DNA from 2 places in the Bacillus sp. PK3-067 genome. Region 1 is predicted to be linked to the other one. Evidence: a T-box and tRNA genes for the amino acid it is inferred to sense, from the RefSeq annotation. Region 1 holds a T-box; the other holds one or more tRNA genes.
The links. The T-box of region 1 lies ahead of tyrS (tyrosine--tRNA ligase). A T-box ahead of a tRNA ligase gene usually reads a tRNA of that ligase, here a tRNA-Tyr.
Positions count from the first base shown of each region.

Region 1 (15,389 bases):
GAAGCATTGGATCGCGGACATGAAGTAACTGCAATCGTAAGAAACGCTGCAAAAATTACAGAAGAAAACGTAAAAGTTTTAGAAAAAGACGTATTTTCTCTTACATCTAACGACTTGCAAGCATTCGATGTAGTTGTAAATGCATTCGGTGCTCCAGCAGGACAAGAACACCTTCACGTAGATGCAGGAAACGTACTAATTGAAGCGATGAAAGGTGCACCTAACACAAAATTACTTGTAGTTGGTGGCGCTGGAAGCTTATTTGTAGACGAAGAGAAAACAACACGTGTATTTGAGACACCAGGTTTCCCAGGCGAATACCTTGCAACAGCTCAAAACCAAGGTAAAAACTTAGAAATCTTACAACAAACAAATGATATCACTTGGACATTCATCAGCCCTTCTGCACTATTCGCATTAGGAAAACGCACTGGTTCTTATACAGCTGGTAAAGACAACCTGCTTGTAAACTCAAAAGGTGATAGCTACGTAAGTTATGAAGACTTCGCAGTTGCAGCACTTGATGAAATTGAAAATCCAAAACACGTAAACGAACGCTTCACAGTAGTATCTGAAGCTGAATAATAAAAAAATCTCGTAAAACATTATGTTTTACGAGATTTTTCTTATTATTGCACTTGCTCTAATCCATTTTGAGTAATCTTAAAGGATATTTTTTGCCCCTTCATCGCATCCTCTTTTTTAACTAACTCATTCTTTTTATACCAATTCAAACGACTCGGTTCCGCATGGTATACTTTCAGCACATCTCCATACTCAAATGCCGTTCCATTTACTTGCCCAGCAAAATTCTTTGAAGTCTCTTGTCCTTCTGCCGTTACATGCTTTTTCTTATTTCCATTTTGATCATAAATCGTAAGGCCTATATACTGCTCATTTACAAAGCGATAATGAATCTCCTCATTTGTAAATGTTGCATGTAATTTCTTTTCAGCATGGTTTAACGTAACAATTGAACGTGTAACATCGGACACACCTTGATAGACTAGACTATCCCCATATGTCACTTCTACAGGAACTTCCGTCACCTTCTTATTTCCAAATCGATCTTTCGTTTCTACTTTCACTTTTTGCTGACCAATTTTTGTCGTATCTATTTCCCCTACAAAACCTACTACTTCTCCACCCTGTACTTCAACAAAGTTCTTCGCGTCTAGCGTTTCGCTATTTGTTCCGATTACTACTTGCTGCGGATTTGCTTTTACTGTTTGCTCACCGTCTAATCTTTCAAATCCATTTTCAGTTATTTTGAAGACTAATTCCTTTATCTCTTTACTTTTTCCTTCGCCCACATATACATCTTTTTGATACCAATGTAAACGAGAAGATTCCGCATGATATACTTTCACTACATCTCCATACTCAAATGCAATTCCATTTACTTCCTTAGCAAATTCTTGCGTATTCTCTAAACCTTTTACTGCTATATTTTTCTTCACTCTTCCTTCTTTATCGTACAATGTGAATTCAAAATACTTTTCATCTTTAAAGTAATCATGAATTAGGTTCTTTGTATCTGTCGCACTCAGTTTTTTCGTATCATGATGCAAAGTTACAATTGATTTCAAGTCACCATCTCTATAGCTCAGCCCATATACAAGTAGGCTATCTCCATATGTTACTGTTAGAGGAACTTCTGTCACTTTCTTATTTCCAAATCGATCTTTCGTTTCTACTTTTACTTTTTGTTCACCGATTTTTGTTGTATTTGGTTTTTCTACAAATCCAACTACTTCTCCATCTTTTACTTCAACAAAGTTTTTTGCATTTATTTTCTCTACATCTGTTCCGATTACTACCTTCTGTGGTACTGCCTTTACCTCTTGTAAAGTTTCCATTCTTTCAAAGCCTTTTTCAGTTACCTTGAAGAATAATTCTTTTTCTACTTTCGCCTTACCTTGGCCAGCAAGGCTATTATTTTGATACCATTTCAAGCGGTCCGGTTCTGCATGGAATACTTTTACTACATCACCATATTCAAACTGCATTCCACTCACTTGCTCCGCAAATTTCTTTGAAGTTTCTTGTCCTTCCGCTGTTACACGCTTTTTTGTGTTCCCATTTTGATCATATAGCGTAATCCCCATATACTCTTCATTTACATAACGATAATGAACAGGATTACCTGTAAACGTTGCGTGCAGTTCCTTTTTATCATGTTGCAATGTTACAACCGAACGTATTGCATTATCATTAGCATGAAATACTAAACTATCTCCATAAATTACTTCAAGCGGCACTTCTGTTATCTTCTTATTTCCAAAAGCATCCTTCGTCTCTATTTTTACTTTTTGTTCTCCAATTTTTGATGTATTTGGTTTTTCTACAAAACCAACCACTTCTCCATCTTTTACTTGTACGAATTCTTTCGGATCTAGTTTGTCTACATCCATTCCGACTACTACTTTTTGCAGTTTCGCCGTCACTTCTTGTAAACTATCTTTTAATTCGAACCCTTGCTCAGTTATTTGGAATAATTTCTCTTTTTTATTTTTAACTTTTCCTTGATCTACAAGTTCGTTATTTTTAAACCACTTCAAACGGCTTGGTTCTGCGTGGAATACTTTTATTACATCACCATATTCAAAATCCAATTCATTTAGTTCCATCGCAAATCTTTTTCCCGTTTCTTGTCCTTCTGCTGATACACGTTTCTTTTCAATCCCATTTCGATCATATAGCGTTAAGCCCATATATTCTTCTTTTTCAAAACGGTAATGTATTTCATTATTAGTAAAGTTTACATTTAATTTCTTCTTATTGTGGTGAAGTGTCACTGTCGACATTACATCATCTGAAAGTCCTTGAAAAACTATACTGTCATCATAAAATCCGTTAACTTGGACAGGAATTGAATTTTTATTTCCTTTCTCATCCCCAATTTCTACTAACACTTCCTGTTTCCCATTCTCTAATTTAGGCCATACAATCTTTCCTGTTACTTTTACATTCTCACCTAAATTTCGAACAAGCTTACTTGCTTCATTCTCGTCAGAATCTGTACCAACTAAAAGATTTTGTACTTCATTAGCAGGTTCACCATACGGAACCTTATACAGTTCAACTTGCTTCTCACGAATATCATTACTATCTGTAGCTTTCCAGATTTCCTTTTCTAATTTAGGTAACTTTGATTTTTCTATTTTCTCTCTAATATCATCATTTGGTGTTAATCCCCACTCCTCAAAGAAAGGAATTAAATTTTGCCCTGCCACTTTTGATGTCATATAAATAAATAGCTGCTTTTTCTCTTCATCAGAATGAGGCATTTCACTCTGAGGTAACAAACGATAAGCTTGATGTAACCTAGGATAAAAATGTTCTCCATACACTACATTTAATTGCCAAAACATTGTAAGAGGATTAATGTCATCAATGAATCTTTCTGCTTTAGGCTTCTCTAAATACTCAAATGAGTTTTTATAGTGCTCATCCATTTCTAATTGATTCCCTAACGCCTTTTGAACAGCTAATGAGTAAATATTTACTGTTACTTCCCTTACTTTAGACCACTTCCACGGTTCTTGCTGATGTAAATGACCAACTTCATGCCACGGTCCCCATCCATCCTTCTCAAGTACCTCTATATCTAAAACTCTATTCATTGCAGTTGGAATATATCCTGTATGATAATGTTTCGCAAACATAAAGTCCCCTTTAGCAGGCTTCCGTTTTTCAACAAACTGAACATAATGAGTTGGAGATTTTGCAACCCCAACACTGTCCTCAGATAATCCTGCCACTGCGTTTTCTAAACGGATAATCTTATCATGCAATTTCATTAAATCTGTTGGATCCGTATTCTTCATATATTTCTGCACAGAATCGTAAGTAGTAGTAATTAAGCTTCTCTCACCTTTTAATTCAACTGCATAAGGATCCTTATATTTTTTTAACATTTCATCCCAATCTTTTTTCGTATGCTTACCTAAAATAAATAAAGGAAAGTGACTACCACCATTTGTAACGGAAGCTGTTACTTCTCCTTCGTTATTCATATTATAAAAATATAAAATACCGCCTCTTGAAGATGAAATAACATTTTTTCCTGGTTTTAAATCAAACTCCTCTGGGTCCTTTTCATCATAAGATCTCGTTCCAATAAAAGCTTGGATAGACTGCGTTCCTTTTATGTCAATTGTAATCTCTTCATTTGGCTCTGCATAAATTCCAGTCGGTTCATTAGCGGAAAGTTTCCAAGTAACTCTTAAACGATTATTTTCTTCTTCTACGCTACCTTTCCCCGGCAACTGAAATACTCTCTGCTCAAATTTATTCTCTTCCAACTGCCCGCCCTTATTCTCTTCCAAAGGCGCCGCATATCCTTTTGATGCTTCGAAAGCTACTGGTGATAATAATGTAGATATACATATACCTGCTACTAATACCCTACTCTTTTTCTTCTTTGACATAATCTGTGTCCCCTGTCCTTTTTTTAGACAAACCATCCTATATATTCGTTTAATGAAAAATCCTATTATCTTTATAAAAACATTTAACGAATAGACTAACACCTCGCGCACCTGTATCTATTACTACCGCATTTCCCTCCATGTATTCGCTTTCTTACATTGTACAATTTTTATGTAATATCCCCTCCTCACTTCTCTCTATTTGTGATGAGTTCTCTTGCTACATAAAAAAGAGAATAGTAAAAGATATTTTTCAGTATTGTCATCTATACATCTAAAAATATGAACAACAATAGAGTTTTACATTTTCTTCATATATGACCATCTATAGGTAGTTTTTCCAACTGAATTGTACACGCTTTACACTTTGTTTGATAGCCTCTCTAATTAGAATAATGTTACAATTTCGTGAATAAAATCCATTTATTGTAACGTTTAGATTTCTCCATATTTTATTATTTTTAAATACTTCTTCAAACGTTAAAATAGTGTTTCACTCGATTAATTATTATCTTGATATATCTTTAAAGAATTCATATGAAAAAGCATTGGCATATACCAATGCTTTTTCATTATCTCTTTTGATTCGGTTTATGCGGTTCATTTGGAGTATATGGCTTATTTGGTTTATTTGGAGCCTCAGCCTTTTTCCAACTTACCGCTAACTCTGGACTTGTTTTTTCTTCACTACGCTCAAGTAATACTACTGCATTTTGAATAGTCGGTGTACCTTTATGCGCAATCCCTTGTAATTTCGTTAAATTTCCTGATACTTTAAAGCTAAATCCACCAGCTGGTGTTTGTTTCGGAATTAAAATGCGGAACTTTTCTCCTACATTAAATTCTGTTTTTGTTTCGCCTTTTTCATTTGCAAATTTCACGCCCGCTGGTGCACCTGTTGCTTGCACTTTATACGTTCCGCTTTTTGCATTTGTTTCTACTGTATATAAGCCTGTTTCAAAGAAATCATTTTTTAAGACTGCTTCTTGTTCTTCTGTAGGAGTTACACTCATCGTAATTTCTTGTAGCTCTTCGCTAGCGTTTGCTTTTGCAACGATATCTTTTGTTACTTTCTCTACATTTTTATTTCGGAAATCTAAATCATTAACATCAATTTGTTTTAACGCATTCCATACTGCAAGCTGCGTTGCGTAATGCGCCTCTCTCCAATCAGATACCCCTAATTCTTGTGGACTCTTTTGTGGATATCCATTCAATAGTACACGGTACACATTAATATCCACTTTCCCCATTTCCGGTAAATCTTGACCGCTTGGAGATTTCAAATCTACATTTAAGCAAAAAGCAATTTTGCCATCTGCCGTTTTAATAAGCTCTGTTCGAATTGGCTTCTTCTTGGACTTACTATAACTCCAATTCATTTCATACTTTGTATGGTCCATCACTTCTGCGAATGCTTTTTGAAGTGGGAATAACACAAATAAAACACTTAAAAACATAGCTAAAAGTTTGAACGATTGCTTTATATTCATGTTTACAGCCCCTTAATAACAAACTTAATACTAAGTAGTATTTATTTAGAAACTATTTTTATGCACAAAAAAAGAGTGCTTTTAAGCACTCTTTTTTCTTACCTTAATCTTAGAAATCGAAGTTATCAGGATCTGGACCAACGCGATGATTTTGATTTAACGCATCGATTTTTTCCATATCTTCTTTCGTTAATTCAAAGTTAAATACATCAGCGTTTGCAATAATACGGTGTTCTTTCGTTGATTTTGGAATTGTGATTACTCCATTTTGAAGATCCCAACGTAAAATAACTTGAGCTGTTGTTTTACCGTGTTTCTCAGCAATCTCTTGTAATGTTTCGTTATCTAATAATTGACCTTGCATTAGTGGTGACCATGCTTCCATTTGAATACCTTGTTCTTTACAGAAAGCTTGTAGTTCTTTTTGTGTTAAACGAGGGTGGTATTCTACTTGGTTAATCATTGGTTTAATTTCTGCATCTTTCATTACATCTTGTAAGTGATGGATTTGGAAGTTACTTACACCAATTGCACGTACGCGCTTTTCTTTATAAAGTGTTTCTAGCGCTCTCCATGTATCTTTATATTTTCCTTCTGAAGGCCAGTGAACAAGATATAAATCTAAATAATCTAGTCCTAATTTTTTTAGACTCTCTTCGTATGCAGCGATTGTTGTTTCATACCCTTGATCTGCGTTCCATACTTTTGAAGTAATAAATAATTCTTCTCTTGCAATACCAGTCGCTTCAATACCTGCACGAATTCCTTCACCTACAGCTTTTTCATTTCCGTAAATTGCAGCTGTATCGATGCTGCGGTATCCTGCTTTAATTGCTGATTTTACAGCTTCTACAAGTTCTGGTCCTTCTTCTACTTTAAATACACCTAAACCGAACCAAGGCATTTCTACACCGTTATTTAATACTGCTTTACTTTGTAAGTTTTTCATTTTATTTTCTCTCCTTTTATTTTACTTGATCTCTTTTTTCTAATGTCATGCTCCACGCTGTTAAAATAACAGCGGCTACTACCATAAGGCCACCTACCCAAGCAGTATGGATTAATCCTAATGAATTCGTTACAAGGCCACCTATATAAGAACCTAAAGCGATCCCTCCGTTAAATGCGGCAATATTAATTGCTGAAGCAACATCAACCGCACTCGGAACAAAGCGCTCTGCCAATATAACTACATATACTTGTAGCCCCGGAACATTCATAAATGCGAATAGTCCCATGAAAATAATTGTGATTAATCCAGCTACTTTAAATGGCGCTGTAAATGTTAAAACAAATAATATAATCGCTTGAATCAAGAACATGTAAAATAGCGCTCGAATCGGATTATGATTCGATAATTTTCCGCCGACCATATTCCCTATCGCAATTGCGATTCCATACACTAATAAAATGATAGTAACAGTACTTGCTTCAAATCCTGTTACTTCTTGTAATAACGGAGATAAATACGTAAATGTTACGAATGTACCGCCGTATCCAAGTGCAGTAATAATGAAAACAAGTAATAGTCTTCCATTTTTAATTAATTTAAATTGATCACGAAACGATACAGGTACACCATTTTTTAAATTAGATGGGACGAGTATACTGTTTGCGATGAAAGCAATAATTCCAATTACAACAATCGCCATAAATGACGCTCTCCAGCCAAATTGTTGACCGATAAATGTTCCAATTGGCACACCAGTAATAGTCGCAACTGTTAATCCAGTAAACATAATCGCAATTGCGCTAGCACGTTTATTCTCTGGTACGATTGCAGCTGCAATTGTAGATCCAATTGACATAAACACACCATGTGCAAACGCAGATACAATTCTTGCAATAATTAATACAGTGAAGCTTGTTGCTACCGCCGCAATGCCATTACCAATAATGAAAATAACCATAATCCACATTAATAATGTCTTTCGCGACATACTAGCCGTTAACGCCGTTAAAACAGGAGCTCCTACCGCTGCTCCTAACGCATATAAGGAAACCGTTAAACCGGCTGTTGTAACCGAAACATTTAAATCTTTTGAAATAGATGGTAGTAAACCGACACTAATAAACTCGGTCGTACCAATCCCAAACGCACTAATTGCTAGCGCTAATAAAGCAAACATACTTCTTCGGCTCGTCTGAGCTTCCGAAGATGGTACTGTATATGAACTCAATTGAATTCCTCCTTATTACAAGAAATCCAATCATAATAGTATGATAAAAAGGCCCTTTTATCTTCTAAAAAATATATTTCATACTTACAAATGCTATTATGAATGGTTTCATTCCTTTTTTGAAGAACGCACTTTAAAGTACGATAGGCACTAAAAAGTAACATAGTCACTTTTTGGTACCGTACTACTCATTTGCCTCTTACATGTGCTATTATGAAACATATTTAACATGATAAAAAGTACGTACTTTAAAGTGCTATAGGTACTAAAAAGTAACATTTGTATGATTTAACTTATTTTACTCACAAAGGGAGGATTTCATATGAAGAAATACAATATTCCTGTAGAGGCGACTTTAGAAGTTATCGGCGGCAAATGGAAAGTTGTTATTCTTTGTCACTTAACGAAAGGTACAAAGAGAACGAGTGAATTAAAACGCTCAATGCCTGGTATTACACAAAAAATGTTAACGCAGCAATTACGTGAATTAGAAGACGACGGCGTTATTCAAAGAAAAGTATACAATCAAGTCCCGCCAAAAGTAGAATATTCTCTTACCGATTACGGTTGGTCTTTAGAATCCATTCTTGATTCTCTTTGTTCTTGGGGCGAATGCCATCTTGAAAAAGAAGGTAACACATCGATGCTAATTGCGGAAGGTGAATAATAGGAAAAAGGAAAAACGAACATGAATTTGTTCGTTTCTTCCTTTTTTTCTTTATATATATGTACATTTCTAACTGGAACAAAATATTTTATACGCTTTCATACCTTGTCAGCACTACGTTATACACTCAATATCAAATAATTAGGAATCATTTTTATGTTAACATAGGTGTATATAGTATATAATATAGGATATATATTATATACACTTTCCGGTAACGGAGCTTTTCCATTATGCGGACAAGCCATGTATCGGACAGTTCATAAATAATAAGTAAGACGTTATGGTTTTAGATTTATGTTTGCAGCTTACTTGCTGTCATAAATTTAAAGGCATTTTATTGTGTTTTGTGAAACTTTGTATAAAGTTTCGTAACCGTTTACTATCTTACTTATAAAAAATAAGAGTATTGCTATCGTAAAGGAGAATTGGAGATGCCAGAAACTATGACTCAAACAAAGCCAGAACAAGAAACTGTACAAATTTCTGCTAGCCAAGGACAACTTGATGTACTTGATCAGTTGTTAAAACCTGAGGTACAAGAATCATTAACAACACTAGTAGAACAGCTTCCAAAATTAACTGAGCTTGTTAACATTTTAACTAAGTCTTATGACTTCGCTCAAACTGTTGCTACTGATGAAGTATTAAAAAGCGACACTGTTGGTGCAATCACAGAGCTTGTAGAACCTGTAAAAGATACAGTGAAAAGCATGGCTGCTACTGCAATCGAAGCGAAAGATCGTGCTGACGAAAGCAACGAAGTTATCGGCCTGTTCGGTCTATTAAAATTATTAAAAGATCCACAAGCACAAAAAATGTTCCGCTTTGTGAACGCATATCTTCAAATTAGTGCAGAACGTAACAATAAATAAGTTAACTTATAACAACAATTAGTAAAGACGGGGGATATCATACTATGTCAAAACAAATTGTCATCTTAGGCGCTGGTTATGGCGGTCTTCTTGCCGCTTTAAACGTACGTAAATATTACAGTAAATCAGAAGCACAAGTTACAGTGATTAACCAATACCCAACGCACCAAATCATCACTGAACTACACCGCCTTGCAGCTGGTAACGTGTCTGAGCAAGCAGTTGCAATGCCACTTACAAAGCTTTTCAAAGGTAAAGATATCGATCTTAAAATCGCAACAGTTGAGTCATTCTCAGTTGATAGCAAAGAAATCAAACTAGCTGGCGGCACTACTTTATCTTACGATGCACTTGTAGTTGCTTTAGGAAGTAAAACTGCTTACTTCGGTATTCCAGGACTAGAAGAAAACAGCATGGTATTAAAATCTGCTGCTGATGCAAATAAAATCTACAAACACGTTGAAGACCGTATTCGTGAATACGCGAAAACGAAAAACGAAGCTGATGCTACAATCGTAATCGGTGGTGGCGGATTAACTGGCGTTGAGCTAGTTGGTGAGCTTGCTGACATTATGCCTAAACTTGCAAAAAGCCACGGCGTAAATCCAAAAGAAGTGAAACTTCTTCTTGTTGAAGCAGGTCCAAAAATCCTTCCAGTATTACCAGACCACTTAATCGAACGTGCAACTACTAGCCTAGAAGCGCGCGGCGTTACATTCTTAACTGGTCTTCCTGTAACAAACGTTGCTGGCAACGAAATCGACTTAAAAGACGGTCAAAAACTTGTTGCTAACACATTCGTTTGGACGGGCGGCGTACAAGGTAACCCATTAATCGGTGAATCAGGTCTTGAAGTTAACCGTGGACGTGCAACAGTTGATGCATACCTACAATCTACTTCTCACAAAGACGTATTCGTTGCTGGAGACAGCGCTGTTGTCTTCGCTCCAGACGGACGTCCATACCCACCAACTGCACAAATCGCTTGGCAAATGGGTGAGTTAATTGGATACAACTTATACGCAGCACTAGAAGGCAAAGCATTCGAAGAGTTCGCACCTGTAAACTCTGGAACACTTGCTAGTCTAGGACGTAAAGATGCGGTTGCTACAATTGGAGCAAGCAATACTCCACTTAAAGGCTTACCAGCATCATTAATGAAAGAAGCAAGTAACGTTCGTTACTTATCACACATTAAAGGTCTATTCAGCTTAGCTTACTAATCTGAATATAAGCCCGAATCATGCCCTGCATGGTTCGGGCTATTTTTATCCGTAATTTTCTCTAACTTATTTATTCGGCAGAAGAATCGTATAACCCTTTTAATTATCTAAATTTACTGATTATTTTATGTCCAAATTGTGTATACGAAAAGATGGAAGTATTCTTCCTACTCCCATCCTTTCACACAAACTATTCGCCTAACTTCACAAGACTGTAATTCTTCTTCCCTTTACGGATAATAATAAATCGTCCATCAAATGAATTTTCTACAGTAACATCTGTACCCACATCTGTTACTTTCTCACCATTCATAGAAATCGCTCCGTTATTAATATCTTCACGCGCTTGTCGTCTAGATGGTTCAATTCCTAAATCAACTAGCCATTCTACGATGTTTTTCGTCTCTTTTGAAGACTGAAATGTTGGCATTTCTTTAAAGCCTTGTTCAATTTCATCAGCTGTTAACGATTTAATATCTCCGCTAAATAACGCTGCTGTAATTTTCTCAGCTTGCAGGAACGCCTCTTCTCCATGAACAAATTTCGTCATTTCTTCCGCTAATACTTTTTGCGCTTCACGTTTATGAGGTTCCGCTTCTACCTTCGTTGCTAATTCATCAATACGCTCTTTCGTTAAGAACGTAAAGTATTTCAAGTATTTAATTGCGTCACGGTCATCTGTATTTACCCAGAACTGGTAAAATTCAAACGGTGTCGTTTTTTCAGGATCAAGCCAAACCGCACCACCCGCTGATTTACCAAACTTCGTACCGTCCGATTTTAATAATAACGGAATCGTTAATCCGAATACTTTCGCCTCATGACCTTCTAACTTACGAATTAAATCTAAACCACTCGTAATATTTCCCCATTGGTCACTACCACCAATTTGCAGTTGAACATCCTCTTTCGTGTATAAATGATGGAAGTCCATCGCTTGCAAAATTTGGTACGTGAATTCCGTGAAAGAAATACCTGTATCCAAACGGCTTGCTACAATATCCTTCGCTAACATGCTATTGATGCTAAAGTTTTTCCCGTAATCACGTAAAAACTCAATAATATTTATTTCATGTGTCCAATCATAGTTATTTACCATCTTCACTTCGCTATTTCCACCAAAATCAAATAGCTTTTTCATTTGTGCTGTTAACGCATCTACATTATGCTGAACCACTTCTAACGTTTGAAGTTGACGCTCTGATTGTCGTCCACTCGGATCACCAATTGTTCCTGTTGCCCCGCCAATTAAAATAACAGGATGATGACCAGCTAATTGGAATCTCTTCATCATCATAAACGGAATCAAATGTCCGATATGCATACTATCACCAGTCGGATCAACTCCGCAGTATAGTGAAATCTTTTTCTCTTCTACTAGCTTACGTAAGCCTTCTTCGTCAGTCTGTTGATTAACGGCGCCGCGCCATTCTAATTCATCAATAATATTCATCTTTTGTCATCCCCTTTATTTTTTAAAAACAAAAAAGCCCCTATGTCTACGATAGACATAGGGACGATTATTCACCGTGTTACCACCCAGTTTGTATAAATAGCATAGCTACTCATACCACTCTTAGCAATAATATCGATTGCCAGTCCGCTTAGCATTACCTAAGATACTCCAGAGTGTAATTCACAAGTTTGTTTGTGCTAGGTTCCAGCAACCCCTAGCTCTCTCGTTAACAGTGACAAACTGCTACTGGGCTCTTTCAACGTATGTTATTTGTTAAATTATTAGCCATTATATTGAATTGAAAACAAATTGTCAACAATACCCAAATATTATTTTAAAATAATTCATATCTTCATACGTATTTCTTTATTCCTTATCTTCTCCAATAATCCTTACTTCTCGCTCCAACTTCACGCCAAATTTCTCTTCAACTGTCTTTTGTACGAAGTGAATTAAATCGATGTAATCTTGTGCTGTTCCGTTATCAACATTCACCATAAACCCAGCGTGTTTTAAAGAAACTTCTACTCCACCAATTCGCTTACCTTGTAGTCCTGAGTCTTGAATTAACTTACCAGCAAAGTTATTTGGTGGGCGCTTAAATACGCTACCACATGAAGGATATTCTAGAGGCTGTTTTGACTCACGTTTAAACGTTAAATCATCCATTTTTGCTTTAATTTCTTCATGTACACCTTCTTCAAGTTCAAATCTCGCTTCAAGAATAATGTAATGGTTGTTTGCAAATACACTCTTACGATATCCAAATTCAAATGCTTCTTTCGTCAAAGTACGTAGCTCTCCATCACCTGTCATTACGACAGCTTCTGTTAATACAAACGAAATTTCACCGCCGTATGCACCAGCATTCATATATAATGCTCCGCCAACTGAACCTGGAATACCACAAGCAAACTCAAGACCCGTTAAGTTATGGTCTAAGGCAATACGTGATACGTCAATAATTGCTGCACCACACTGTGCTACAATCGTCGTTCCTGTTACAGTAACACCTGTAATATGAATTAAACTTACTGTAATCCCGCGAATTCCACCATCTTTAATAATGACATTCGATCCATTTCCTAAAAACGTAACTGGAATATTATATTCGTTCGCATATTTAATAACTTCTTGAATTTCATCATAATTTGTAGGCGCAACAAAAACATCTGCTTTTCCGCCAACTTTAATATGCGTATGATTCTTTAACATTTCATCTTGTTTAACATGTCCTTCAGGCAATACCGTACTTAAATATTTATAAACCTCTTGCATATTCATTTTACGATTCCTCTATTTCTATATTCATTTTATCCCGTTATACGGGCCCATAATATCCCCACGTACATGAAAGAACCTAAAGTGGTGGATACAGTGTACCCAAAATCAATTCGAGACACCTATAAACCTCTTAATTTATAAGAGGTGCCACTCATATTAAAATATATATTGCATAATAAAGCAACCCAAATGGACTACTAAACTTGACATGTCATCAGAAAGACAACAATTTGTAAAATATGTGACTTTTTCAAAACACTATCCCTCAGTATCTTACTATACCACACAAAAAGAAAGTGGTATTTTTTTGTACTTTTTACTTTATTTACATCAATAAAAAAAGAGCACATCCGACAGAATGTGCTCTTTCTATACTCTTTATATTACTTTTCGTTCTCTTCTTTTTCTTTATCAAACCATAACAGCTCATCGTTATCAACTTCACCATTATAATTGATTAAAATTTCTTCTCCTGCTTTTATATCCTTATAAGCATAGAAGTTAAACGTATGGTTCTCGAAGACAATATCATACGTTGCATTCGGTGTATATGAATGATTAAATAACATACCGTATCCTAAAAGGATTGCCGTATGATTGATTCCATACTCAAATGCGTAGTCAGCAAGTAATGTTTTCTCAATATGTTCATGCTGTTCATTCGGATAAGAGATAACTGGTGCTGCGTGTATCAACTCACCTTTTTTAATATCACGAGTTGCAAATACACCTCTATTAAATTCTCCATCACTAAGTTCAGAAGTCTTAACTTCGATCATATGCGTCACCTATTTAATTCTTTCTTTGAAGTATTTTAATTCCGCTATTAGCTGAATTTTATCTCCTTAAGCTTGGCAGAAAACGCGCAGAAAAGCAATTAAATTCCTATCAAGTATTCGTTTCAATGAAAAAAGAGCACATCATTCGTGCTCTTTCCAAGCAATATTACTTTTCTAAAATATCTTCTAACAACTTCACTTGCTCGCTAACAGTTTGTAACGTCTTCACTGACGTATCATTTCGATGTTTTTCTTCTTCCACACTCGCTAGCACTTCTTCTGTAGCTGTAGAAGTTTGCTGAATTACGTTAGAAGCATGCGTAACATCCTTTACGATATTCGTCGTTTTAACTTGGAAACTTTCTTGATGAACAACAACCTCTCGCATTACTTCATTAATCGCATCAATAAACTTCCCTAAATCAGTTACATTTGTTAAAACGCTTGCTAACATCTCGTTACATTCTTCTTGTACTCTTTCTGACTTTTCTACTTGCACTTCTACCTTACTTGCTTGATTACTAAACTCCTTCAAAATCCCTTGAATTCTTCCCGCAGAACGATTTGATTCTTCAGCAAGCTTTAACACTTCACTCGCTACAATAGCAAAACCTTTTCCATGCTCGCCTGCCCTCGCAGCTTCAATATTTGCATTTAAAGCTAGCAAACTCGTCTGACTTGAAATATTCGTTATTACATCTACAATTTCATTAATTTGTTTCGATTGCATCATTAAATCTCTAAATATAATTCCAGACTGTGAAACAACATCATTTAAACTTCTCATGTTAATTTCAAAATTTCTTAGAGTATGTACACTACCTTTTGAAATTTCTAAGCTTTCATCCACACGAGCCGATGCAGTTCTTACTTGAGAGATGATTTGTTCAATATTTCCCTCCATATCATTCAATACTTCTACCGAACGATACATCATCTCTGATTGTGATTGCGTACCAACTGCCACCTCTTCAAAGGCAAAATTAATTTCACTCATCG
Region 1 covers NZ_CP096490.1:5,002,280-5,017,668, forward strand. The annotation lists gene M1D73_RS25890 (NAD(P)-dependent oxidoreductase) at 1-585, shown strand, start outside; gene M1D73_RS25895 (putative mucin/carbohydrate-binding domain-containing protein) at 630-4,433, opposite strand; gene M1D73_RS25900 (thioester domain-containing protein) at 5,006-5,926, opposite strand; gene M1D73_RS25905 (aldo/keto reductase) at 6,036-6,875, opposite strand; gene M1D73_RS25910 (MFS transporter) at 6,892-8,055, opposite strand; gene M1D73_RS25915 (winged helix-turn-helix transcriptional regulator) at 8,429-8,773, shown strand; gene M1D73_RS25920 (DUF1641 domain-containing protein) at 9,208-9,648, shown strand; gene M1D73_RS25925 (NAD(P)/FAD-dependent oxidoreductase) at 9,693-10,871, shown strand; gene tyrS (tyrosine--tRNA ligase) at 11,062-12,324, opposite strand; T-box leader at 12,381-12,596, opposite strand; gene murB (UDP-N-acetylmuramate dehydrogenase) at 12,694-13,611, opposite strand; gene M1D73_RS25940 (SET domain-containing protein) at 13,995-14,390, opposite strand; gene M1D73_RS25945 (DUF4077 domain-containing protein) at 14,557-15,389, opposite strand, start outside.

Region 2 (15,389 bases), 950 kb from region 1:
GGGCGGTCGCCTCCTAAAGTGTAACGGAGGCGCCCAAAGGTTCCCTCAGAATGGTTGGAAATCATTCGTAGAGTGCAAAGGCATAAGGGAGCTTGACTGCGAGACCTACAAGTCGAGCAGGGACGAAAGTCGGGCTTAGTGATCCGGTGGTTCCGCATGGAAGGGCCATCGCTCAACGGATAAAAGCTACCCCGGGGATAACAGGCTTATCTCCCCCAAGAGTCCACATCGACGGGGAGGTTTGGCACCTCGATGTCGGCTCATCGCATCCTGGGGCTGTAGTCGGTCCCAAGGGTTGGGCTGTTCGCCCATTAAAGCGGTACGCGAGCTGGGTTCAGAACGTCGTGAGACAGTTCGGTCCCTATCCGTCGTGGGCGTAGGAAATTTGAGAGGAGCTGTCCTTAGTACGAGAGGACCGGGATGGACGCACCGCTGGTGTACCAGTTGTTCTGCCAAGGGCATAGCTGGGTAGCTATGTGCGGAAGGGATAAGTGCTGAAAGCATCTAAGCATGAAGCCCCCCTCAAGATGAGATTTCCCATAGCGTAAGCTAGTAAGATCCCTGAAAGATGATCAGGTTGATAGGTTCGAGGTGGAAGCATGGTGACATGTGGAGCTGACGAATACTAATAGATCGAGGACTTAACCATATAATATGTAGCAATGTTATCTAGTTTTGAGAGAACATAAAAAACTTGTTGACTTTTAAAGTAAATAAGTTATAATAATGATTGTCTCAAAAGAATAATGTCTGGTAATGATGGCAGAGAGGTCACACCCGTTCCCATACCGAACACGGAAGTTAAGCTCTCTAGCGCCGATGGTAGTTGGGACCTTGTCCCTGTGAGAGTAGGACGTTGCCAGGCAATATTATTCCGCAGTAGCTCAGCGGTAGAGCTATCGGCTGTTAACCGATCGGTCGTAGGTTCGATTCCTACCTGCGGAGCCATTGGAGAGCTGTCCGAGTTGGCCGAAGGAGCACGATTGGAAATCGTGTATACGTCACAAGCGTATCAAGGGTTCGAATCCCTTGCTCTCCGCCATAGGATTTATAATATTTGGCCCGTTGGTCAAGTGGTTAAGACACCGCCCTTTCACGGCGGTAACACGGGTTCGAATCCCGTACGGGTCACCACTTTGGAGGATTAGCTCAGCTGGGAGAGCACCTGCCTTACAAGCAGGGGGTCGGCGGTTCGATCCCGTCATCCTCCACCATATAAATTTTATATGAATAGTATTATCGCGGGGTGGAGCAGCACGGTAGCTCGTCGGGCTCATAACCCGAAGGTCGCAGGTTCAAATCCTGTCCCCGCAACCAAATGGTCCCGTGGTGTAGTGGTTAACATGCCTGCCTGTCACGCAGGAGATCGCCGGTTCGACCCCGGTCGGGACCGCCATTTTAATAAGGCTCGGTAGCTCAGTCGGTAGAGCAGAGGACTGAAAATCCTCGTGTCGGCGGTTCGATTCCGTCCCGAGCCACCATTTATTTTAATAAAATACGCCGGCTTAGCTCAATTGGTAGAGCAACTGACTTGTAATCAGTAGGTTGGGGGTTCAAGTCCTCTAGCCGGCACCATGTAAGTTTCGGAGGGGTAGCGAAGTGGCTAAACGCGGCGGACTGTAAATCCGCTCCTTCGGGTTCGGCAGTTCGAATCTGCCCCCCTCCACCATTTACATAGGGGCATAGTTTAAAGGTAGAACTGAGGTCTCCAAAACCTCCAGTGTGGGTTCGATTCCTACTGCCCCTGCCAAATATATTTACACAACATGGCGGTTGTGGCGAAGTGGTTAACGCACCGGATTGTGGCTCCGGCATTCGTGGGTTCGATTCCCATCAGTCGCCCCATTTTTATTTTAAAAATTACAAATAATCTAATGGATACTTACATATAATTAAGTAAGAATTCGATGGGCTATAGCCAAGCGGTAAGGCAACGGACTTTGACTCCGTCATGCGCTGGTTCGAATCCAGCTAGCCCAGCCATTTTTGCGGAAGTAGTTCAGTGGTAGAATACAACCTTGCCAAGGTTGGGGTCGCGGGTTCGAATCCCGTCTTCCGCTCCAATAAAATTTAATATGGCGGCATAGCCAAGTGGTAAGGCAGAGGTCTGCAAAACCTTTATCACCGGTTCAAATCCGGTTGCCGCCTTTTCTTTTGTGCCGATGTGGCGGAATTGGCAGACGCGCACGACTCAAAATCGTGTTCCTTCGGGAGTGTCGGTTCGACCCCGACCATCGGTATCATGAACGGCGTAATAAAAGACTCTACACCAAATGTGTAGAGTCTTTTTATGTTTTCATCATACTATAAAATAAGCAAAAATGGTGTGTTGGTGAAATGGTTATAAATGATTAAGGTAAACTTATTCATTTAGTACATGCGATACAGTTGGGGAAAGCTACAAAACAATAAAGGGATAAATTTTTATCCCTTTATATAATTTCATTATTTTATAGAGAATTTCTCCAACCTGGTGACATGAAGTTAAATCCGACGCCACCAGTAGATATTAGTACATGATCAGCTGTTAATTTCGTAATTTCTAAGAACTTCTTTTCAAACTCTTCTCTGTTGTATTTGTACATAGTTGAGTGGCATGACCACATGTGCGTTGAAGTACTCAACCAGTCTCCTAATTCCTTTAATTCAGGAAACGACTCAAATCGAATTGGTTCATCTAATTTCATGAATCTCACTTGATAGATAGTTGGGTTTAACTTCTCTCCTATTCCTTTAAAAGCATGTGATTTTTTGTCTTTGGAATGTGTCATAATTCACCCTCCATCTTTTCTTCAAATTTTTTCCTATTTTTATTATACAACAATAGAAAACAATTATGGGAATAATATGGAAATCTTTATTGGCAATATAAAAAGACTGTAACAGAAATGTTAGAGTCTTTTTGTTAAATTATACTATGTGCTTCTAAAATTCGTAATAAACGTAGGAATTCATGTATAATATAACTTGTCGAAAGAACAAAATGATAGTGATTTATATTATGTCTGTAATATGAATCAAAAATGAACTTTTTATATTTCTTTTAAAAATGTGTTGAACACACATTATATTTCATATTAATATTTTTATGTAGATTTAAAACGGGAAAGAGAGTGGAAAGTATGGGCCGTAAATGGAACAATATTAAAGACAAAAAAGCATCAAAAGATGCAAATACAAGCCGTATATACGCGAAATTTGGGCGTGAAATTTATGTGGCAGCAAAACAAGGCGAGCCAGATCCAGAATCAAACCAAGCACTAAGAGTTGTATTAGAGCGTGCGAAAACATACAATGTTCCAAGAACAATTATTGATCGTGCAGTTGAAAAAGCAAAAGGCGGTTCAGAAGAAAATTATGACGAGCTTCGTTATGAAGGATTCGGACCAAATGGAGCTATGGTTATTGTAGATACACTTACAAATAACGTAAACCGTACTGCAGCAGATGTACGAGCTGCATTTAGCAAAAATAGTGGTAATATGGGTGTGAACGGTTCTGTAGCTTACATGTTTGATGCGACAGCTGTTATCGGCCTTGAAGGTAAAACATCAGATGAAGTTCTTGAAATTTTAATGGAAGCAGATGTAGATGCACGTGACATTCTAGAAGAAGAAGATTCTGTTATCGTGTATGCTGAACCAGATCAATTTCATGCAGTACAATCTGCACTTAAAGGTGCTGGCGTTGAGGAGTTTACAGTTGCAGAATTAACAATGCTTGCACAAAGTGATGTAACACTTCCTGAAGATGCTCAAGCACAATTTGAGAAAATGGTTGATGCATTAGAAGATTTAGAAGATGTTCAACAAGTTTATCACAACGTAGACTTAGGAGAGTAATACGATAGATGACCCTTTTCGCTTAGCGGATAGGGTCTTTTTTATGAAGTTAATTAAGGTGATGAAGTATTAAAGGTATTTTGTTGTAGGTAGGGAATATGATTATAGGGATATATAAAATATTCATTATCTCTAGGAGGCTTAATATGGAACATAAGACACCAAAGCATATCGTTGCTGTAGCCGGTTATTTAACAAATGGAAAAAATGAAGTGTTATTAACAAAAGTGCACTGGCGAGCTGATACGTGGGAGTTGCCAGGAGGACAGGTAGAAGAAGGCGAAGCGCTCGATCAAGCTGTCTGTAGGGAAATAAAAGAGGAAACAGGGTTAACGGTGAAGCCTATCGGAATTACAGGCGTTTATTATAATACTTCTATGCATATTCTAGCTGTTGTTTTTAAAGTAGCATATATAAGTGGTGAAATAAAAATTCAACCTGAAGAAATACAAGAGGCTAAATTTGTTGAGTTAAATGAAGAGAACATAGATGAGTATATAACGCGTCCTCATATGAAATCCAGAACGCTTGATGCAATGAGAGCAACACATTTTATTCCGTATGAAACGTGGGAAGTACAGCCGTATAATTTAATAGGAAGATTGTAAAGAAAAGAGTAGCCGATTTGAGATACATTCGAATCACTACTCTTTTTTTGTATACTGTTTAAGAAAAAGGTCAAAATAATAATAGCACTAGTATTGATTCAGGGAACGTTTGTTCTGTATAATAAATCTATATGTTATATACATTTAGATTACTAGATAGTCAAAAGTATATATATTTGTAGATGATATAATTAAAGTGTAAAGTGAAAATATAATAGTCTTAAGGGTTTCTCTTTTATTGGTTATTCGTACTTTAACATAACCTATATTCAATATTTCAGATGAATAGTAGATAAAAAAAGACTGTGATACAATACTTTTTTATCCAACTATTTGCTGGGCAGTAAGCTTGATTAATGAGGGCCGATTAAAGTTTCACTTTATACCTTACAATGATGTAAGGTACGTGTAAGAGAAATCGATGGGATATTTTTTTACAACAATGTATTCTTAAAGTAAGAGTTATATGCTGTGTGGAAAAGAGGTGTTCAAGATGAAAGAACGAGTATTATCTAGGGTGAACTATCATCAAAAAGTTGCATTAAATCCAATGACTAAACTTTTTTATAAAGCCATTATATTATTATTATTGTTAAGTTGTACGTTATTATTCATTGGAAATGTAATGATTGAGAAAAGTGATATTAGTAAATTACATGTACCGGCTAAGTTAGAGGTGCCAGAATCATTAACACATGCATTTATTGCGACAGAAGATAAAAGATTTTATCATCATAACGGTTTAGATTATATAGCAATTATTAGGGCATCTGTTGAGAATATAAAGGCTGGTGGTGTCGTGCAAGGAGGAAGTACAATTACACAGCAGCTATCTAAAAATGCCTTTTTAACGAATGAACGTACATTTTCTCGGAAGTGGAAAGAGATTTTTTATACGAAAAAAATTGAACGCACATTTACGAAGGATGAAATATTAAAATTATATGTAAGTAATATTTATTATGGAGAAGGAGCATGGGGAATTGAAAAAGCAGCAAACCTTTACTTCGGTAAAAAGGTGAACCAATTAACGTTGGCTGAAAGTGCAATGATGGCTGCTGTAGTAAAAGCACCTGCTTATTACTCACCTGCCCAAAATTATGATAAAGCAGTAGAGAGACGTAATGTCGTTTTGAGACTAATGGAGAAAGAAGGCTATATAAGCCATGATGAGTATGTTCAAGCAGTTAGTGAGAAATTGGTAATTCGTCATGATATAAAAATAGAGCAGTCGATGTTAAATAGCGCGCGTAAAAAAGCAGTAAGTTAAGAGAAGTTCCTATAGAGGAGCTTCTTTTTTTGAATAAATTGTGACAAATTGTGACACAATATCGTCACAATTATTGTGTTTTTGTAATTTATGTGAGCGTGTTCATTGCGTGACGTATATAAGTGTTGATATTATGTGTATTGTGTACAATGCTGTATACAGAATATGAATTTAAAGAGGAATGTATATGAAATCAAATAAACTCATGGCTCTTGGTATAGTTTTTTCTATCGCAGTATTGATTGTAATTGGAACAATTGCGTATAGCATCATAAATGACAAAAAAGATAAAGGGAATGAGATGTTTGCTTATTCTACGCAACAATCTTTAGGGAAAGATGATGCTCCAGTTAAGGTAGTTGAATTTGGAGACTTTAAATGTCCTGCTTGTCGTACTTGGGATGTAACAGTATTACCTCGATTAAAAGAAGAGTATATTGATAAAGGCAAAGTGCAGTTATATTTTATTAACTTCCCATTTATCGGAAAAGACTCAGATTTAGGTGCAGCAGCTGGTGAAGCAATTTATAAACAAGATAAAGATTCATTCTGGATTTTCTATGATGAGATTTATCAAAATCAAAAGAAAGATACGGAAGAATGGATTACAGAAGATTTGCTTCTTAGCATTGTGAAAGAGAAACTTCCAAAAGTTGATGTAGAGCAATTTAAGAAAGATTTACACAGTAAAGACATTAAAGAAAAAGTAAGTAAAGATTCAGATCGTGCTCAAAAATTAAAAGTTCAAGGTGCTCCTTCTGTATATGTAAACGGAAATCTTGCAAATCCTGATTTTGATAGTATGAAGAAGGCAATTGATAAAGAATTGAAAAAGTGATGAGGTCTCTCATCACTTTTTCGACTTTTTTCGATAAAATTCTTGCCTCTACTTTTTTTACATGCTATACTATTTTACATAAGTTATTCTAATATCTTATATGTAATTCATATTTGCGGGTGTAGTTTAGTGGTAAAACAAGAGCCTTCCAAGCTCTGGTCGAGAGTTCGATTCTCTTCACCCGCTCCAAATTTTATTAAAAGTTTTTCTATAAATTGTGATCAACGCAGTGTTTCGTTTCCGAGATAAACGAGGCATTGCGTTTTTTAATGTTTGAAAAATATAATTACATGCGAAAATAGAAGTAAATGATAGTATTCCAAACGTGAATTACTAACCAATAGAGTGGTTACATAAGGGGTGGATTCATCTGAGGAGGCGATTAAGAGTGGATTTTGAACAATTAAAGCAAGATGTAATTGCGTATAGTAAAACAATTGGCATAGATAAAATAGGCTTTGCGAGCGCTTCTCCTTTTGAGGAATTAAAGCAGCGCTTAATCCAGCAACAACAATTAAATTATCAATCTGGATTTGAAGAGCCTGATATAGAGAAGAGAACGAATCCGCAACTGTTATTACCGGGTGCTAAATCAATTATTGCGATTGCTTTAGCATATCCTTCAAAATTAAAAAATGCACCATTAAGTAAGCGTGGAGAACGCCGTGGGATTTTTTGTCGTGCTTCTTGGGGACAAGATTATCATCTTGTTTTACGAGATCGTTTGCAAAAATTAGAGGCATATTTAATTGAAAAACTTCCCGATATAGAAGTGAAGTCCATGGTTGATACAGGTGAATTAAGTGATCGAGCTGTATCAGAGCGTGCTGGTATTGGATGGAGCGGTAAAAACTGCTCTATTATTACACCTGAATTTGGTTCGTACGTATACTTAGGGGAAATGATTACAAATGTTCCATTCCCGCCAGATAAGCCGATAGAAGATCAATGCGGAGGCTGTACGAAATGTATCGATATTTGCCCTACCGGTGCTTTAATACAGGGGGGACAGTTAGATTCGAAGAAGTGCATTGCGTTTTTAACACAAACGAAAGGATTCCTACCTGAAGAATATCGCGATAAAATAGGAAATCGCATATATGGATGTGATACGTGTCAGACTGTTTGTCCGAAAAACAAAGGAATGGATTTTCATAATCATCCTGAGATGGAGCCGGATCCTGAGCTAGTTAAACCATTATTAACGCCACTTTTAACAATTAGTAATCGTGATTTTAAAGAGAAATATGGGATTATGTCAGGGTCATGGAGAGGGAAAAAACCACTGCAAAGAAATGCGATTTTAGCATTAGCACATTTTAAAGAAGCATCGGCAATTCCAGATTTAATTGGTGTTATGAAAGATGACCCAAGACCGGTACTACGCGGAACGGCAGCATGGGCACTTGGGAAAATTGGCGGAGATGGAGTAGGCGAAGCGATTGAGAAAGCGATGGAACGTGAGAAAGATGAAGAAGTGCTTCATGAAATGAATCGCGGGCTTGAATTGTTAGCACAGAAAAAAGAGTAGATAATATTTCCCTTTTTCATATTGTAATATGGGAGGGAGACAGAATGGTTGTAAAAACGAAGATTGAAAACCAAGTACAACAATTTTTAGCATATATAACGGAGAAAAGAACGAATGTGGATGGTATTGCTGAGGATTTACTACAAATGGCACTGAGAAAGAAACAATTGTTTCAAAGGCGTAGTGCACATATAGTGAAAGCAACTGCGGATGTTTCTTTCATTAGACAATTAAATAGTAATGACCATCAAGAAATTGATTATCAAATACATTTTAAATATTTAATTAAGCATAAAGAATTATTTTATATTGAAGAGGAACAATTAAAACGAAGAGTTTGTTTAAATAATAGTCGAATTATAGGCGATTCTGCTATTGAAGTGTCAGAAGAAATTAGAATGGGTGAGACATTAGAAAGGGATATTACGAAAGAGAAGTACGGTTCTTATCAGTATAATCGTTTAGAGGCAGTGAAATATGCAGAGCGTTGGTGGGATGACCGGAATCCTATGTATCGTAATTTCCCTGATAATTGTACGAATTTCATTTCTCAATGTCTTCATACTGGAGAAGTATCTATGAACGGGTATCCTAATATTCGTAAAGGATGGTGGCAAAGGGAGAATCAGTGGAGTTGGAGCTGGGCTGTTGCACATTCTTTTTATTGGTATTTGTCAGGTGCTACAACAGGACTTCGAGCAGAGGCGGTAGAGAGGCCAGAAGAACTTATTCTTGGAGATGTCATTGCTTATGATTTCGAGGATGACGGAAGATGGAATCATACGACGATTGTAGTAGCAAAAGATGCAGATGGTATGCCGCTTGTAAATGCACATTCAGCGAATAGCCGTCGACGTTATTGGAACTATGAAGACTCTAGTAAATATACACCACAAATGAAATATAAATTCTTTCATATTATTAATGGGTAGAGATTTTTCGCTCAAGTGGTATAATACGTAGTAGACAAAAAACAGAGGTGAATATCGCGTGGGAGTACATGTTGTTTTATATCAGCCAGAAATTCCAGCAAATACAGGGAATATTGCTCGTACTTGTGCAGCAACTGGAACAGAATTACATTTGATTAGACCGCTTGGATTTTCAACGGATGATAAAATGTTAAAGCGTGCAGGATTAGATTATTGGCAGCACGTAAAAATTACGTATTATGATTCAATTGAAGAATTTTATGAAAAAAATAAAGACGGTGAATTCTTCTATTTAACAAAGTATGGCGAGAAAGCTCATACAGCGTTTGACTATAGCAAGCGTGAGAAGGATTACTATTTTGTATTTGGAAGAGAAACAAACGGCTTACCAGCTAATGTAATCGAAGAAAACTTTGATCATTGTTTACGTATTCCAATGACAGATAAAGTACGTTCATTAAATTTATCTAATACAGCAGCAATTTTAATTTATGAAGCGTTCCGTCAACAAAATTACCCTGGATTAGATTTAGAAATCGTTTATTAAAAGTCGCCATATGGCGACTTTTTTTTATAAAATAAAAATAATATATAATCATACATTTAAAAGAGAGGACATAATCATATAGAATGGGATATATGATTAAAAATAGATAAGACGGGTTGAGATAAATATGAAGGAAGAATATAGTAATCAAAATACCTTTTTAAGTATGATAGATATGGATTTAATTAGACAAGGATTATTACATGCTATTCAAGATTTAGTATTCATATTGAAAGTTATTGATAATGAAACGTTTCAATATATGTATGTGAATAAAATAGGAATGGATTATGCTAGGTTAAGCGAAGAGTGCTATGGAAAAACTTTTGCAGAAGTATTACCAAAAGATATAGCGGGGATATTGCAAAGGCAATATGCAAAAGTAGTGAGAGAAGCGAAAGCACACACCTTTTGTGATGTAGTCAATTTACCAAAAGGTGAGATACATTATGAATCTTCACTTAATCCTGTCTGCGACGAAGAAGGAATATGTCAATTTGTTATTTGTATTACAAGAGATATTACAGCTCAAATTGAGGAGAAGACAAAGATAGAGGAAAAACAAATGTTATTTAAGTCGTTACTGGAATATAATAATGACTCAATTATATCTATAGATTCTATAGGGAGAGTTACATATGCAAATCCGGCAACGTATGAAATATTTGGATACCGGTATGAGGAATTAAATAATAAATTTATTTTTGAATTCATTAATAAAGAATATGAAAAAGATTTTCAAATTATATTTAAGGGATCGATGCAAGGAAAAGCAAAACAAATTGTTTCAAAGAAATATGTTCATAAAGAAGGGTACGAGCTATATATTTCTTTGAGAACTATCCCGATTATTGTGAACGGTGAAATTGTTGGGATTTATATTGTTACGAGAGATGTTACAAGGCAAGTATTAAACGAAATGCGAACAGAATATTTAGCTTACTATGACCAGTTAACGGGATTAATGAATAGAATTTCATGTACAAATAAGTTAAATACTTTTTTAAATGAGAGTGTAAATTTTGCGCTTGTATTTATAGATTTAGATGAGTTTCATCGTATTAATGATACATTTGGTCATAAAGAGGGAGATAAAGTATTACAAAAAGTTACAGAATGTTTAAGCAATCTAAAAATAGAAGGTATGCACTTATTTAGAGAACACGATGATCAATTTGTTATGTTGATAGAAAATATAACGAAAGAATATGTAGAGGAAGTTGCAAAAAGCATACTGAAAAATATTAGTGAATATTTTGTAATCGAAGAAGAAGATGTATATTTAAGTGCATCAATTGGAATTGTAATGGCTCCAGCAGATGGAGAAGATGAAAAAATACTATTTCAGAGGGTCGATGCTGCTTTAGAAAAAGCAAAAGAAAAAGGAAAAGGACATTATCATTTTTATTGTAGTGGATTAGACTGTGAGCGTGAACAAAGGTTTATAATAGAAAACCAGTTACATCGTGCTATAGAAAAAAATGAATTTTTCTTATATTATCAGCCACAAATTAATATTGAAACGAAAAAAATAGCTAGTATGGAAGCTTTAATAAGGTGGGAGAATAAGGAATTAGGATTTGTTTCTCCAAACCAATTTATTCCGTTGGCAGAAAGAACAGGATTTATTATTAAGCTCGATGAATGGGTAGTAAATCAAGTGTGTCAGCAACTGCGCGAATGGTTAAATAAAGGATATGAAGTGGTCCCAATTGCGGTTAATATTTCAGCTAGACACTTTCGTTCTATTACATTAATAGAGATGATTACACGGGCTTTAAATAAGTACAATGTATCAGCTCATTTATTAGCGATAGAGGTTACAGAAGGAGCTCTTATACATAAAGATATATCAAAGAGAGTGTTACTACAATTAAAAGAACAAAATTTAAAGATTCATTTAGATGATTTTGGAACAGGCTATTCATCTTTAAGTTATTTAAAAACATATCCAATTGATACTTTAAAAATTGATCGTTCTTTTATGGAAGGTATACATATAGATGAACGTGATACGAATATTACAGCTGCAATTATTCATTTAGCTCATACTTTAGAATTGAATATAATTGCAGAAGGAGTAGAAAAAAAGGAGCAAATACAGTTTTTGAAAGAAAAGAATGTGAAGCTTGTACAAGGTTATTATTATAGCCGACCACTATCCAAATATGATATGGAAAATATGTATTATAAATAAAAAAATGATGTGCTAAAAGCACATCATTTTTTATGTGTACCTGGTTTGTCATTGTAACCGGATGTAAAAATAGCTGTAAGAAATGTGAGTGATACACCTAAAATTAATAATAATTTCATACTAATATCCTCCTTACTGTTTTCGGTTTATGAGTTTTATTTATTATCCAAAATGTATGTAAGGTTCTTAGAAGAAAAGAATTTATTTATAATGAATAGCAGTGTAAAAATGTTAATACCTATATTATACAGAATTTTCTTTGAATTTTGGAGAGAATTTTAGCGTGCTATTATATATTTCGTTTTGATTTAAAGAATGTTTAAGGACATCCTAGCATACCTTTTATAATAATCCGATTGAACAAGGAGATGGGGGAGGAGCTATAATGGATATTCTAAAAAAGATTGAACAGCATCGAGCAGCAGAAGAACGTTTACAATGGGAAGGTACGTTTGCGGAGTATTTGGAGCTTGTGAAAGAAAGACCATGGGTGGCTCAAACAGCACACTCTCGCATTTACAATATGATAAAAGACGCTGGAATTGAAGAAGTTGATGGTAGAAGAAAGTATAACTTCTTTAGTAATCAGCTCTTTGGATTAGAGGATGCTCTAGAACGTCTTGTAGAGGAATATTTTCATCCATCTGCAAAACGATTAGATGTTAGAAAAAGAATTTTATTATTAATGGGTCCTGTTAGTGGAGGGAAATCAACGTTAGTTACAATGTTGAAACGAGGATTAGAAACATATTCAAGAACAGATCGCGGAGCAATTTTTGCAATTAAAGGATGCCCAATGCACGAGGATCCACTGCATTTAATTCCACATCATTTACGAGATGATTTCTTTGATGAGTATGGGGTTAGAATTGAAGGGAATTTATCACCACTAAATGTCATGCGTTTAGAGCAAGAATACGGATCAAGAATTGAGGATGTAGTTGTAGAGCGTATTTTCTTCTCTGAAGATCGCCGTACAGGGATTGGTACATTTAGCCCGTCTGATCCAAAATCACAGGATATTGCAGATTTAACAGGTAGTCTGGACTTTTCTACGATTGCAGAATATGGTTCAGAATCAGATCCGCGTGCGTATCGATTTGATGGAGAATTAAATAAGGCAAACCGAGGAATGATGGAGTTCCAAGAGATGTTAAAATGCGATGAGAAGTTTTTATGGCACTTATTATCGCTTACGCAAGAAGGGAATTTCAAAGCGGGAAGATTTGCGCTTATTTCAGCAGATGAATTAATTGTAGCGCATACGAATGAAACAGAGTATCGCTCATTTATAGCAAATAAGAAAAATGAAGCATTGCACTCAAGAATTATTGTAATGCCAGTTCCTTATAATTTACGAGTAAGTGAAGAAGAACATATTTATGAAAAAATGATTCGTGAAAGTGATGTATCGAATGTTCACATTGCACCACACACACTTCGCGTTGCAGCAATGTTCACTATTTTAACTCGTTTAAAAGATCCGAAGCGTCCGGATATTGATTTAATTAAAAAGATGCGTTTGTATGATGGAGAAACGGTAGAAGGTTATAATGCGATTGATGTAGAAGAATTACAACGCGAATATCAAGATGAAGGTATGAAGGGTATTGATCCTCGTTATGTCATTAACCGAATTTCGTCTACAATCATTCGAAAAGAGGTACCATCTATTAACGCGTTAGATGTACTTAGATCTTTAAAAGATGGGCTAGATCAGCATCCATCCATTAGTAATGAAGACCGTGAACGTTACATGAACTTCATCTCATTAGCGAGAAAAGAATACGATGAAATCGCGAAGAAAGAAGTACAAAAAGCGTTTGTTTATTCATATGAAGAATCAGCTAAGACGCTTATGGATAATTACTTAGATAACGTTGAGGCGTACTGCAATAAATCGAAATTACGTGATCCGTTAACAGGAGAAGAAATGAGTCCAGATGAAAAACTAATGCGCTCAATTGAAGAGCAAATTGGAATTTCAGAAAATGCTAAGAAAGCGTTCCGTGAAGAGATTTTAATTCGCATTTCTGCTTATGCCCGTAAAGGAAAACGCTTTGATTATAATTCACATGAACGTCTTCGTGAAGCGATTCAGAAAAAACTATTTGCTGATTTAAAAGATATAGTGAAAATTACAACATCAACGAAAACGCCGGACGAAAATCAGCTTAAGAAAATCAATGATGTTGTTGCGCGTTTAATTGATGAGCATGGCTATAATTCTTCTTCAGCAAACGAATTACTACGCTATGTAGGTAGCTTGTTAAACAGATAGTTTGATAACAAAACGCTGTCTCTTGTATTTTGCGGGACAGCGTTTTATTATCCGTTCATATGTGTATAAAGTGTCATACCTTGTCCAAATGTAATAAATTAAGATGCAATTTCATGAATTTATTGTCAATTATTTTTACAATATGCATATGATAGAGTAACCAACCATTCATACGAAAAAAGCCAACACAATACAATATGTTGCAAAGTAAAAATGTGTGCAACAATGCATTGTGTTTCTTTCTTATCAGTGGCTGAATATTTCTTTCTATTATGTGAGTGGCAAAATTTTGTTTAGGATGCTCGGGGTATTGTATGAAAAACGTTATAAATGTTTATGGGATGATTTTCTGTGGGCAGTTACCTTTCAAACATTCTAGCTTGCACATTACAGAACAAAATTTATAGATTGCTGTTCATACAGGAAGACAATTACAGTAAGGAGGGAAAGGAATGGGCGAAGAAAATCAACCAAATTATACGATTTCACAGGAAAACTGGTCCCTCCATCGCAAAGGATATGACGACCAACAGCGCCATCAAGAAAAAGTACAAGAGGCAATTAAGAATAATTTACCCGATCTTGTAACAGAAGAAAGTATAGTTATGTCTAATGGCAAGGATGTTGTAAAAATACCAATTCGTTCTCTAGATGAATATAAGATTAGATACAATTATGATAAAAATAAACATGTTGGGCAAGGAAACGGTGACAGCAAAGTTGGTGATGTCGTTGCGAGAGATGGATCAGGTGGTCAAAAACAAAAAGGGCCAGGAAAAGGGCAAGGAGCAGGAGATGCAGCTGGGGAAGATTACTATGAAGCTGAAGTCTCTATTTTAGAATTAGAGCAAGCGTTTTTCAGAGAGTTAGAACTGCCTAATTTAAAGAGAAAAGAAATGGATGAAAACCGGATTGAACATGTTGAATTTAATGACATTAGAAAAACAGGATTATGGGGAAATATCGATAAGAAACGAACAATGATATCCGCATATAAACGAAATGCGATGGGTGGTAAAGCATCTTTTCATCCAATTCATCAAGAAGACTTAAAGTTCCGCACTTGGAATGAAGTATTAAAGCCAGATTCAAAAGCTGTTGTATTAGCGATGATGGATACGAGTGGATCGATGGGAATATGGGAGAAATATATGGCACGTAGCTTCTTTTTCTGGATGACAAGATTTTTACGCACAAAGTATGAAACAGTTGATATTGAATTTATTGCTCATCATACAGAAGCGAAAGTCGTTACAGAAGAAGAATTTTTCTCAAAAGGAGAAAGTGGCGGAACAATATGTTCTTCCGTATATAAAAAAGCATTAGAACTTATCGATAATAAA
Region 2 covers NZ_CP096490.1:524,440-539,828, forward strand. The annotation lists rRNA gene M1D73_RS02715 (23S ribosomal RNA) at 1-649, shown strand, start outside; rRNA gene rrf (5S ribosomal RNA) at 750-865, shown strand; tRNA gene M1D73_RS02725 (tRNA-Asn) at 874-948, shown strand; tRNA gene M1D73_RS02730 (tRNA-Ser) at 951-1,042, shown strand; tRNA gene M1D73_RS02735 (tRNA-Glu) at 1,060-1,134, shown strand; tRNA gene M1D73_RS02740 (tRNA-Val) at 1,139-1,214, shown strand; tRNA gene M1D73_RS02745 (tRNA-Met) at 1,241-1,317, shown strand; tRNA gene M1D73_RS02750 (tRNA-Asp) at 1,321-1,396, shown strand; tRNA gene M1D73_RS02755 (tRNA-Phe) at 1,406-1,481, shown strand; tRNA gene M1D73_RS02760 (tRNA-Thr) at 1,500-1,575, shown strand; tRNA gene M1D73_RS02765 (tRNA-Tyr) at 1,586-1,669, shown strand; tRNA gene M1D73_RS02770 (tRNA-Trp) at 1,677-1,750, shown strand; tRNA gene M1D73_RS02775 (tRNA-His) at 1,770-1,845, shown strand; tRNA gene M1D73_RS02780 (tRNA-Gln) at 1,909-1,983, shown strand; tRNA gene M1D73_RS02785 (tRNA-Gly) at 1,989-2,063, shown strand; tRNA gene M1D73_RS02790 (tRNA-Cys) at 2,078-2,148, shown strand; tRNA gene M1D73_RS02795 (tRNA-Leu) at 2,159-2,240, shown strand; gene M1D73_RS02800 (DUF3884 family protein) at 2,451-2,771, opposite strand; gene M1D73_RS02805 (YebC/PmpR family DNA-binding transcriptional regulator) at 3,123-3,842, shown strand; gene M1D73_RS02810 (NUDIX hydrolase) at 3,989-4,450, shown strand; gene M1D73_RS02815 (transglycosylase domain-containing protein) at 4,944-5,720, shown strand; gene M1D73_RS02820 (DsbA family protein) at 5,908-6,558, shown strand; tRNA gene M1D73_RS02825 (tRNA-Gly) at 6,674-6,747, shown strand; gene queG (tRNA epoxyqueuosine(34) reductase QueG) at 6,947-8,089, shown strand; gene M1D73_RS02835 (amidase domain-containing protein) at 8,134-9,021, shown strand; gene trmL (tRNA (uridine(34)/cytosine(34)/5-carboxymethylaminomethyluridine(34)-2'-O)-methyltransferase TrmL) at 9,080-9,568, shown strand; gene M1D73_RS02845 (sensor domain-containing protein) at 9,696-11,765, shown strand; gene M1D73_RS02850 (PrkA family serine protein kinase) at 12,151-14,046, shown strand; gene yhbH (sporulation protein YhbH) at 14,499-15,389, shown strand, end outside.
Region 2: it has a tRNA-Tyr gene. The T-box ahead of tyrS (tyrosine--tRNA ligase) is inferred to sense a tRNA for this amino acid. The anticodon was not compared.